Regions from separate parts of the Streptomyces sp. NPDC126510 genome, predicted to be linked through region 1. Evidence: riboswitches for the same ligand, from Rfam matches in the RefSeq annotation. Region 1 holds a riboswitch; the other holds the start of a gene.

Region 1 (4,406 bases):
CTCGAGGAGCCTGCGGTAGGCCAGCAGGCCGCGCACGATGTTCTTGGACAGTTCGGTGCGGTCGACCCGGACGATGGTGCGGCGGCCCTCGCCGATCTCCTCGCGCAGCGCGGCGATCCGCTCCTCCACGTCCGGCTCGTGCGCCCGCTCGCGCAGGAAGTCCGCGTCGGCGCCGAGGCCGTGCACCCCGACCCTGGTGCCGCCGAGCCCGCCCGCGAACCGTTCGGCGCACGCGGTGAACGCCTCCGCCCAGCGCTCGGTGAGGAAGCCCAGCCGGTCCGCGCCGAGCATGCCGCGCAGCACCTGCCCGGCCACGTCGTCCGGCAGCATCCGGAAGTACTCCGGCGGGGCCCACGGCGTGTGCGAGAAGTGCCCGATGCGCAGGTCGGGCCGCAGCTCGCGGAGCATGCCCGGCACCAGCGTCAGGTGATAGTCCTGCACCACGACCGCCGCGCCCCGCGCCGCCTCTTCGGCCAGCGCCTCGGCGAACGCCCGGTTGTACGCCTCGTAGGACGCCCACTGCCGCCGGAACTCCGCGTCGAAGACCGGCTCCAGCGGCGTCTGGTAGAGCATGTGGTGCACGAACCACAGGACCGAGTTGGCGATGCCGTTGTACGCGTCGGCGTGCACGTCGGCCGGGATGTCCAGCATCCGCACGCCGTCCTCGCCGACCCCGCGCCGCACCGCCTCCCGGTCGCCGTCGGAGAGCGCCGAGCACACCCAGAGCGCGTCCGCGTCGGAGCCGATCGCGGAGAGCCCGGAGACCAGCCCGCCGCCGCCCCGTTTGGCGTCCAGCGAACCGTCCTCGCCCACCGTGTACGAGACGGGACCCCGGTTGGAGGCCACCAGCACCTGTGCAGCACCGTTCGTCGAAGCCATAAGCCTCAACCTAGCCCGGCCTCCGAACGCTCAAACGTGCGGATCTGCCGCGCCCGGCCGAAAACGGCCCCGGTCAGGCGGCCTTCCGAGCCTGGTACTCGGCGATCTCCACCATCGGCGGACGCTCCTCGGTGTCCACGGAGTACGTCCGCGGCTCGAAGCCGTCCGTGCCCCTCTCGAACTGGGTCAGGGACGGCCGGATCAGATGCCCGCGGGCCAGCCGCAGCTGGGCCGTGCGGTAGATCGCGGCGGCCATCCGGCCCAGCGCCTGCCCGTCCTGGTGCCGGTGCTTGCGCACCCCGACGTCCACCTGGGCCAGGGCGTCCAGGCCCACCAGGTGCAGGGCGTCCACCAGCATGCCCAGCTCCACGCCGTACCCCACGGGGAACGGCAGCTGCTCCAGCAGCGAGCGGCGGGCCGCGTACTCGCCGCCGAGCGGCTGCACGAAGCCGGCCAGCTGCGGCCAGTGCATGTTGAGCAGCGGGCGCGCCATCAGCTCGGTGACCCGGCCGCCCTGCCCGGTGGCGCCGGCGAGGGGGCGGTCGTACATGGCCTTCACCAGGTCCACGTCCGGGTCCGTGAGCAGCGGGCCCACGATCCCCGAGACGAAGTCGGACGAGAAGTCCCTCAGGTCCGCGTCGACGAAGCAGACGATGTCCCCGCGGGTGACGAGCAGGGAGCGCCACAGCACCTCGCCCTTGCCGGGCACGGCGGGCAGGCGCGGAAGTATGACGTCCCGGTGCACCACCCGGGCGCCCGCGGCGGCGGCCACCTCGGAGGTGCGGTCGGTCGAACCCGAGTCGACGACGACCAGCTCGTCGACGAGCGGTACCTGCTCCATCAGGTCGTGGCGGATGACGGCGGCGATGTCGCCGACCGTCGCCTCCTCGTTGAGCGCGGGCAGCACGACACTGACCGTCTGGCCCGTGCGCTGCTTGGCGGCGAGTATCCGGTGGAGCGGACGATCGTTCGCGGACCAGGAACGGGTGCTCAGCCAGCGCTCGACTTCTTCCAGCACCGTGGCGGCTCCTCTGCGTACTCTCGGCGGGACAGAACGTGATCCATCTCGCGGTTCGGACGACTATCTCAACTGTCCTGGTCGTCGGTTACAGTCTTGAACAAGGCGGATGACCATCGCATGTCCGGGGTCACCCGCCGCCTACAACCACATACAGCTCATCCAGAGGGGCAGAGGGAAACGGCCCGATGAAGCCCCGGCAACCCTCCAGTCGGTACTCGTAGGTCACTGTCGACCACACGCGCGAGGCTCCCGGCTCGGGAAGGTGCCAAATCCGTCTCACGGCGAGATGCGTCGTGAGGAAGATGAGGAGAAAGGGCCTCGCCTCACATGGCTGCGCAGACTGTTGCAAGCACCACTGAATCCACCGTAGACCTCGGCCCCGCCGCAGCGCTCAGCTGCCGCGAGTGCGGCCACCGCGTGCCCCTCGGCCCGGTCTTCGCGTGCGAGGAGTGTTTCGGCCCGCTGGAGATCGCCTACGACTTCTCGGCCTACGACACCGAAGAGCTCCGCAAGCGCATCGAAGCGGGCCCCGCGAACATCTGGCGCTACGCCCCGCTGCTGCCCGTCCCGGCCGACGTGGCGGACAAGCCGAACATCAACCCGGGCTGGACCGCGCTCGTCAAGGCCGACAACCTCGCGCGCGAGCTGGGTGTCGACCCCGGCAAGCTGTTCGTGAAGGACGACTCCGGCAACCCGACGCACTCCTTCAAGGACCGCGTCGTCGCCCAGGCCCTGGAGGCCGCCCGCGCCTTCGGCTTCACCACGCTCTCCTGCTCCTCCACCGGCAACCTCGCCGGTGCCGTGGGTGCCGCCGCGGCCCGCGCCGGCTTCCGCTCCTGCGTCTTCATCCCGCACGACCTGGAGCAGGGCAAGGTCGTCATGGCCGCGATCTACGGCGGTGAGCTCGTCGGCATCGAGGGCAACTACGACGACGTGAACCGCTTCTGCTCCGAGCTGATCGGCGACCCGGCCGGTGAGGGCTGGGGCTTCGTCAACGTCAACCTGCGGCCGTACTACGCGGAGGGCTCCAAGACCCTGGCGTACGAGATCTGTGAGCAGCTCGGCTGGCAGCTGCCGGACCAGCTCGTGGTGCCGATCGCCTCCGGCTCGCAGCTCACGAAGATCGACAAGGGCCTGCAGGAGCTGATCAAGCTCGGTCTGGTCGAGGACAAGCCGTACAAGATCTTCGGTGCGCAGGCCGAGGGCTGCTCGCCGGTGTCCGTCGCCTACAAGGCCGGGCACGACGTCGTCCGCCCGCAGAAGCCGAACACCATCGCCAAGTCCCTCGCCATCGGCAACCCGGCGGACGGGCCCTACGTGCTGGACATCGCGCGGCGGACCGGTGGTGCGGTGGAGGACGTGAACGACGAGCAGGTCGTCGACGCGATCAAGATCCTTGCTCGGACCGAGGGGATCTTCGCGGAGACCGCCGGTGGGGTGACGGTGGGCGTGACGAAGAAGCTGATCGAGAGCGGGCTGCTGGATCCGTCGAAGACGACGGTGGTGCTCAACACCGGGGATGGTCTCAAGACGCTGGACGCGGTGGCGGGCACGGGCCTGACGGCGACCATTCGCCCCAACCTCGAGTCGTTCCGTGAGGCCGGGCTCGTCTGAGCGTCGTTGTTCGCTGCGGGGCGGTGGGGGCTGGTCGCGCAGTTCCCCGCGCCCCTAGGTATCTCGCCCAACCGGAGGTTTTGAAGTCATGAGCGTCACCGTTCGGATCCCCACCATCCTGCGTACCTACACCGGCGGGCAGGCCGAGGTCGCCGCCGACGGCGCGAACCTCGGCGAGGTCATCGCCGATCTGGAGAAGAACCACACCGGGATCGCCGCCCGGGTGCTGGACGACCAGGGCAAGCTGCGGCGGTTCGTCAACGTCTACGTCAACGACGACGACGTGCGGTTCGAGCAGGGTCTGGAGACGGCGACGCCGGACGGTGCCGGTGTGTCGATCATCCCCGCCGTCGCCGGCGGCTGAACCGGTCGACCGGCTTGTTTGTTACCTTCGGTAACGACGGTCACTGAGAGTTTATCGAATTGCCCCCTCCGTGAGAGAAGCGGAGGGGGCAATTCTGTGTGGTTGAGCGGGGTACAGTTGGGGAACGTGGTCCCGATTCCCTGATCGGAACCCTGAATTCCCGCTACGAGCCCGACAAGATGTAGCCAAAGTGTGTATGTCTTTTGCGGCTTTTGTTCCCTTTGTGTGGCCCGACTTGCCCTGAATTCGGGCGAATTCTCCCCACATTCCGGACCCTGCGCGTCCAGAATTCTCGTCCGATTGACCTGTTGCAGACGGCAGTTGGACAGATACATTCAGCCGCGGTCGACGCGTTCCGGCGCACGCCCCCAACCGTGGGGGGTGAGGTCTGACCCGGGTCCGCGAAGTGTGGATCTGTGCAAGGGCCAGTAATAGGGGAGTTAGGCATGGCTCAGGGCACCGTCAAGTGGTTCAACGCGGAGAAGGGGTACGGCTTCATCGCGGTCGACGGTGGTGCGGATGTTTTCG
Region 2 (4,406 bases), on a different contig from region 1:
TCGGCCACCTGATCCTGGTCTTCTACCACAAGCACACCCAGTTCGCGGGTCCCGGCCGGACCAACAAGAACGTCGTCGGCATGCCGCTGCTGCCGGTCTACATGGCCAAGGCCGGAGGCTTCTTCTTCCTGGTCTTCGGTGCCATCGCGGCCCTCGCCGGCATCGCCACGATCAACCCGATCTGGGTCCTCGGCCCCTACCGGCCCGACCAGGTGTCGACCGGTGCCCAGCCCGACTGGTACATGGGCTTCGCCGAGGGCCTGATCCGTGCCATGCCGGGCTGGGAGATCAACCTCTGGGGTCACACGCTCGTCCTGGGCGTGTTCATCCCGCTGGTGCTGTTCGGTGTCTTCCTCGGGATCATCGCCCTGTACCCGTTCATCGAGTCGTGGGTCACCGGGGACAAGCGCGAGCACCACATCCTGGACCGGCCGCGCAACGCCCCGACCCGCACCGGCGTCGGTGTCGCGTGGGTCACCGGCTACATCATCATGCTGATCGGCGGTGGCAACGACATCGTCGCCACGCACTTCCATCTGTCGATCAACTCGGTGACCTGGTTCGTCCGGATCGGGTTCTTCCTCGGCCCGGTCATCGCCTTCGTCGTCACCAAGCGCATCTGCCTCGGCCTGCAGCGCCGGGACAAGGAGAAGGTGCTGCACGGCCGCGAGTCGGGCATCATCAAGCGCCTGCCGCACGGTGAGTTCATCGAGGTGCACGAGCCGCTCAGCCAGGAGCAGATGTACACGCTCACGGCGCACGAGCAGTACAAGCCGGCCGAGATCGGCCCGACGGTCGACGAGAACGGTGTCGAGCGCAAGGTGAAGGGCTCCGAGAAGCTGCGCGCCAAGCTCAGCGACGCCTACTACGGCGAGGGCGCCCAGATCCCGAAGCCCACCGCCGAGGAGTACCGGGAGATCACGAGCGGCCACGGCCACCACTGATCACTGCTTCGCCACGCCACAGAAGGGCCCCGTCCGTCCCCCAAGCTCAAAAGAGCAGGGGGTACCCCCATCCGGACGGGGCCCTTCGCGGTGCTCGCGGCTGGATAGGGTGGACCCGTTGAGACTCTCGTCCCGTAGTACGGGACGCCTGACCCTGGAGCGGCTTATGAGCGCTGTGACCCCCGCTGGAGGCGACACCGCGGCGGGCCGCTCCTGGCCCCTGCTGCTGAACGGCCTGCTGGACGGCAGGCACCTGAGTGCGGACGACACCGCCTGGGCGATGGACCGCATCATGCGCGGCGAGGCGACCGAGGCGCAGATCGCCGGGTTCGTCGTGGCCCTGCGCGCCAAGGGCGAGACCGTCGAGGAGATCAACGGCCTCGTCCGCGCGATGTACGCGCACGCCAACGTGATCGAGGTGCCCGGGGCGACGGTCGACATCGTCGGCACCGGCGGTGACGGCGCCAAGACGGTCAACATCTCCACGATGTCCTCCATCGTCGTCGCCGGCACCGGTGCCAAGGTCGTCAAGCACGGCAACCGGGCCGCGTCCTCGGCGTCCGGGGCCTCCGACGTGCTGGAGAAGCTCGGGGTCAACCTGGAGCTGCCGCTGCACCGGGTCGCGGAGGTCGCCGACGAGGCCGGGATCACCTTCTGCTTCGCGGTGAAGTTCCACCCGGCGCTGCGCCACGCGGGCGCTGCCCGCGGCCAGTTGGGCATCCGCACGGTGTTCAACGCCCTCGGCCCGCTCACCAACCCGGCCCGGGTCCGCGCCCAGGCCGTCGGCGTGGCGGACCCCCGCATGGCGCCGATCGTCGCGGGCGTCTTCGCCGAGCGCGGCAACTCTTCCCTGGTCTTCCGGGGCGACGACGGCCTCGACGAGCTGACCACCACGGCCACGTCCCGGGTCTGGACCGTCCGGGACGGCAAGGTGTCCGAGGAGGCCTTCGATCCGCGTGACGTGGGCCTCGAACTGGTCCCCGTGGAGGCGCTGCGCGGCGCGGACGCCTCCTACAACGCCGAGGTCGCCCGGCGGTTGCTGGACGGCGAGAGAGGCCCGGTCCGCGACGCGGTCCTGCTGAACTCGGCGGCGGCACTGGTGGCGCTGGAGCCCACCACCGCGCCCCTGGCCGAGCAGATCGGCGCCGGGATGGCGAAGGCGGCCGAGTCGATCGACTCGGGGGCGGCGAAGCGCACGCTGGAGCGCTGGGTGGCCGCGAGCAACGCGTAGCGGACCCCGTAGGTGAAGGGGCGGCGTCCCGCGATCCGGACTCGGGTTGCGGGGCGCCGATCTTTTCGCGTACGTTCCTGAACAGGTCATGAGTGACAGTCATGAGGCCCCGGCCGACTGTCCGGCAACCCTCCGTCCGTGGCGGGGTGCCCCGGGTGAAGACCGGGCCGCAGGCAGCGAGGTCTGCGGCAAGCGCGTGACGAGGAGTCTTCCGTGAACCAGCGAATGCGATAGGGCCGCAGAGCCCCGCCTCCGCATCCCCTTTTTCCTTTCACCCCCGCTCGAGCCGTGCGCGCTCGCGGGCGGATTCCACCTGCCTTCACGGGAGTTCCGTCATGTCTGTCTCCACCCTTGCCGCCGACCAGTCTGTTTGCACCCCTCTGCCCGTTCTGGGGCGGGATGTCACCGTTCCGCTCGTGACCGGTGGCGAGGTCACCTACGCCGCGCTCGACTACGCCGCCAGTGCCCCGGCGCTCCAGCGGGTCTGGGACGACGTCGCCGCCTACGCGCCGTACTACGGCAGCGTGCACCGCGGTGCCGGGTACCTGTCCCAGCTCTCGACCGACCTGTTCGAGAACGCCCGCCGGACCGTGGCCGAGTTCCTCGACTGCCGCGAGGACGACCAGGTCGTGTTCACCCGGTCCACCACCGACTCCCTCAACCTCCTGGCCGCCGCGCTCCCGGCCGACTGCCAGGTCTTCGTCTTCGAGACCGAGCACCACGCCTCCCTGCTGCCCTGGCAGGAGGCCCGGGTCACCTATCTGGACGCCCCGCGCACCCCGCGGCAGGCCGTCGAGACCCTGGAGCGCGCCCTCGCCGACCGGGACCCCTGCGGACCGGCCCTCGTCTGCGTCACCGGCGCCTCGAACGTCACCGGCGAGCTGTGGCCCGTGCGGGAGCTCGCGGCGGCCGCGCACGCCCATGGTGCGCGGATCGTGCTGGACGCCGCACAACTGGCCCCCCACCACCCCGTGTCCGTCGCGGACCTCGACGTCGACTGGGTCGCCTTCTCCGGGCACAAGCTGTACGCGCCCTTCGGCACGGGCGTCCTGGCCGGGCGGGCCGACTGGCTGCGCGCGGCCGAGCCGTACCTCGCGGGCGGCGGCGCCAGCCGCAAGGTCAGCCGGCGCGAGGACGGGGGAGTGGACGTGGAGTGGCACGACACCGCCGCCCGCCACGAGGCCGGTTCGCCCAACGTCATCGGCGCCTACGCCGTCGCCTCGGCCTGCAAGGCGCTGACCGAGGCGGGCTTCGACACTCTCGTCGCCCGGGAGCAGCACCTGGTCCGCACGGTGCGCGACGGTCTCGCCGACGTACCCGAGGTGCGGTTCCTGTCCCTCTTCGGGGACGACGCGCCGCGCGTCGGCGTGCTCTCCTTCGTCGTCGAGGGCTGGAACAGCTCACACTTCGCCGCCGCCCTGTCCGCCGAGTACGGCATCGGCGTGCGGGACGGGCTGTTCTGCGCCCACCCGCTGCTGCGCACGCTGCTCGGCAGTGACCCGCAGGCGCAGGGCGAGTGCGGGTCGCCCGAGGCCGCGCCCGGGGAGAAGTCGCTCAACGCCATCCGGGTCAGCTTCGGCGCCGGCACGCCCGACGAGCACGTGGAGCGGTTCGTGCGGGCGGTGAAGGAGCTCGTGACGGACGGGGCGAAGTGGAACTACCGCACGCAGGACGGCCGCTGCGTGCCGGACACCTCCGCCTGAGCCGGCCGCCGCGGGGGACCGACGGGCCCTAGTTGTCGAGCCCGATCGAGAACGCCGCCTCCAGGTCGTGCTGCGAGTACGTGCGGAACGCCACGTGCGTGTCGGTTCCCTCCACCCCGGGGATCTTGCTGATCCGGCCCGGGATGACCTCCGCCAGGTCCTCGTGCTCCTTCACCCGGACCATCGCGATCAGGTCGTAGGTGCCGGTGACGGAGAAGACCTCGCTGACGCTGTCCAGCGCCGCGATCGACTCGGCGATCTCGGGGATCCGGTCCACGCTGGTCTTGATGAGGACGATCGCGGTGATCACGGCTGGTTCTCTCCCTCGGGGGCCGGAGCAGGGGCGGCCTTCACTCTAGTGGGGCCGGTGGGGCGGCCGTAGCGGACCGACGCGTAGCCGAAGCCCAGACCGAATCCGATCAGGTGGGCGAGGTAGGCCACCCCCGGCCCGTCCGGGGCCCGCCCCGCCGCCAGCCACTGCAGCGCCGCCCAGAACGGCAGGACGACCCACGCCGGGAAGCGCACCGG

Evidence for each region. Region 1 has a riboswitch for S-adenosylmethionine ahead of thrC (threonine synthase). Riboswitches for the same ligand answer to the same signal wherever they lie in the genome.
Region 2: another riboswitch for S-adenosylmethionine. It lies ahead of ABTX60_RS01965 (aminotransferase class V-fold PLP-dependent enzyme); the one in region 1 lies ahead of thrC (threonine synthase).

Annotation. Positions count from the first base shown of each region.
Region 1 is NZ_JBEORR010000024.1:53,098-57,503, reverse strand. It holds gene ABTX60_RS29585 (alpha,alpha-trehalose-phosphate synthase (UDP-forming)) at 1-879, opposite strand, end outside; gene ABTX60_RS29580 (glucosyl-3-phosphoglycerate synthase) at 953-1,897, opposite strand; SAM riboswitch class I at 2,053-2,209, shown strand; gene thrC (threonine synthase) at 2,228-3,514, shown strand; gene ABTX60_RS29570 (MoaD/ThiS family protein) at 3,603-3,878, shown strand; gene ABTX60_RS29565 (cold-shock protein) at 4,325-4,406, shown strand, end outside.
Region 2 is NZ_JBEORR010000002.1:6,989-11,394, forward strand. It holds gene qcrB (cytochrome bc1 complex cytochrome b subunit) at 1-944, shown strand, start outside; gene trpD (anthranilate phosphoribosyltransferase) at 1,111-2,175, shown strand; SAM riboswitch class IV at 2,260-2,376, shown strand; gene ABTX60_RS01965 (aminotransferase class V-fold PLP-dependent enzyme) at 2,511-3,878, shown strand; gene ABTX60_RS01970 (Lrp/AsnC family transcriptional regulator) at 3,907-4,188, opposite strand; gene ABTX60_RS01975 (rhomboid family intramembrane serine protease) at 4,185-4,406, opposite strand, start outside.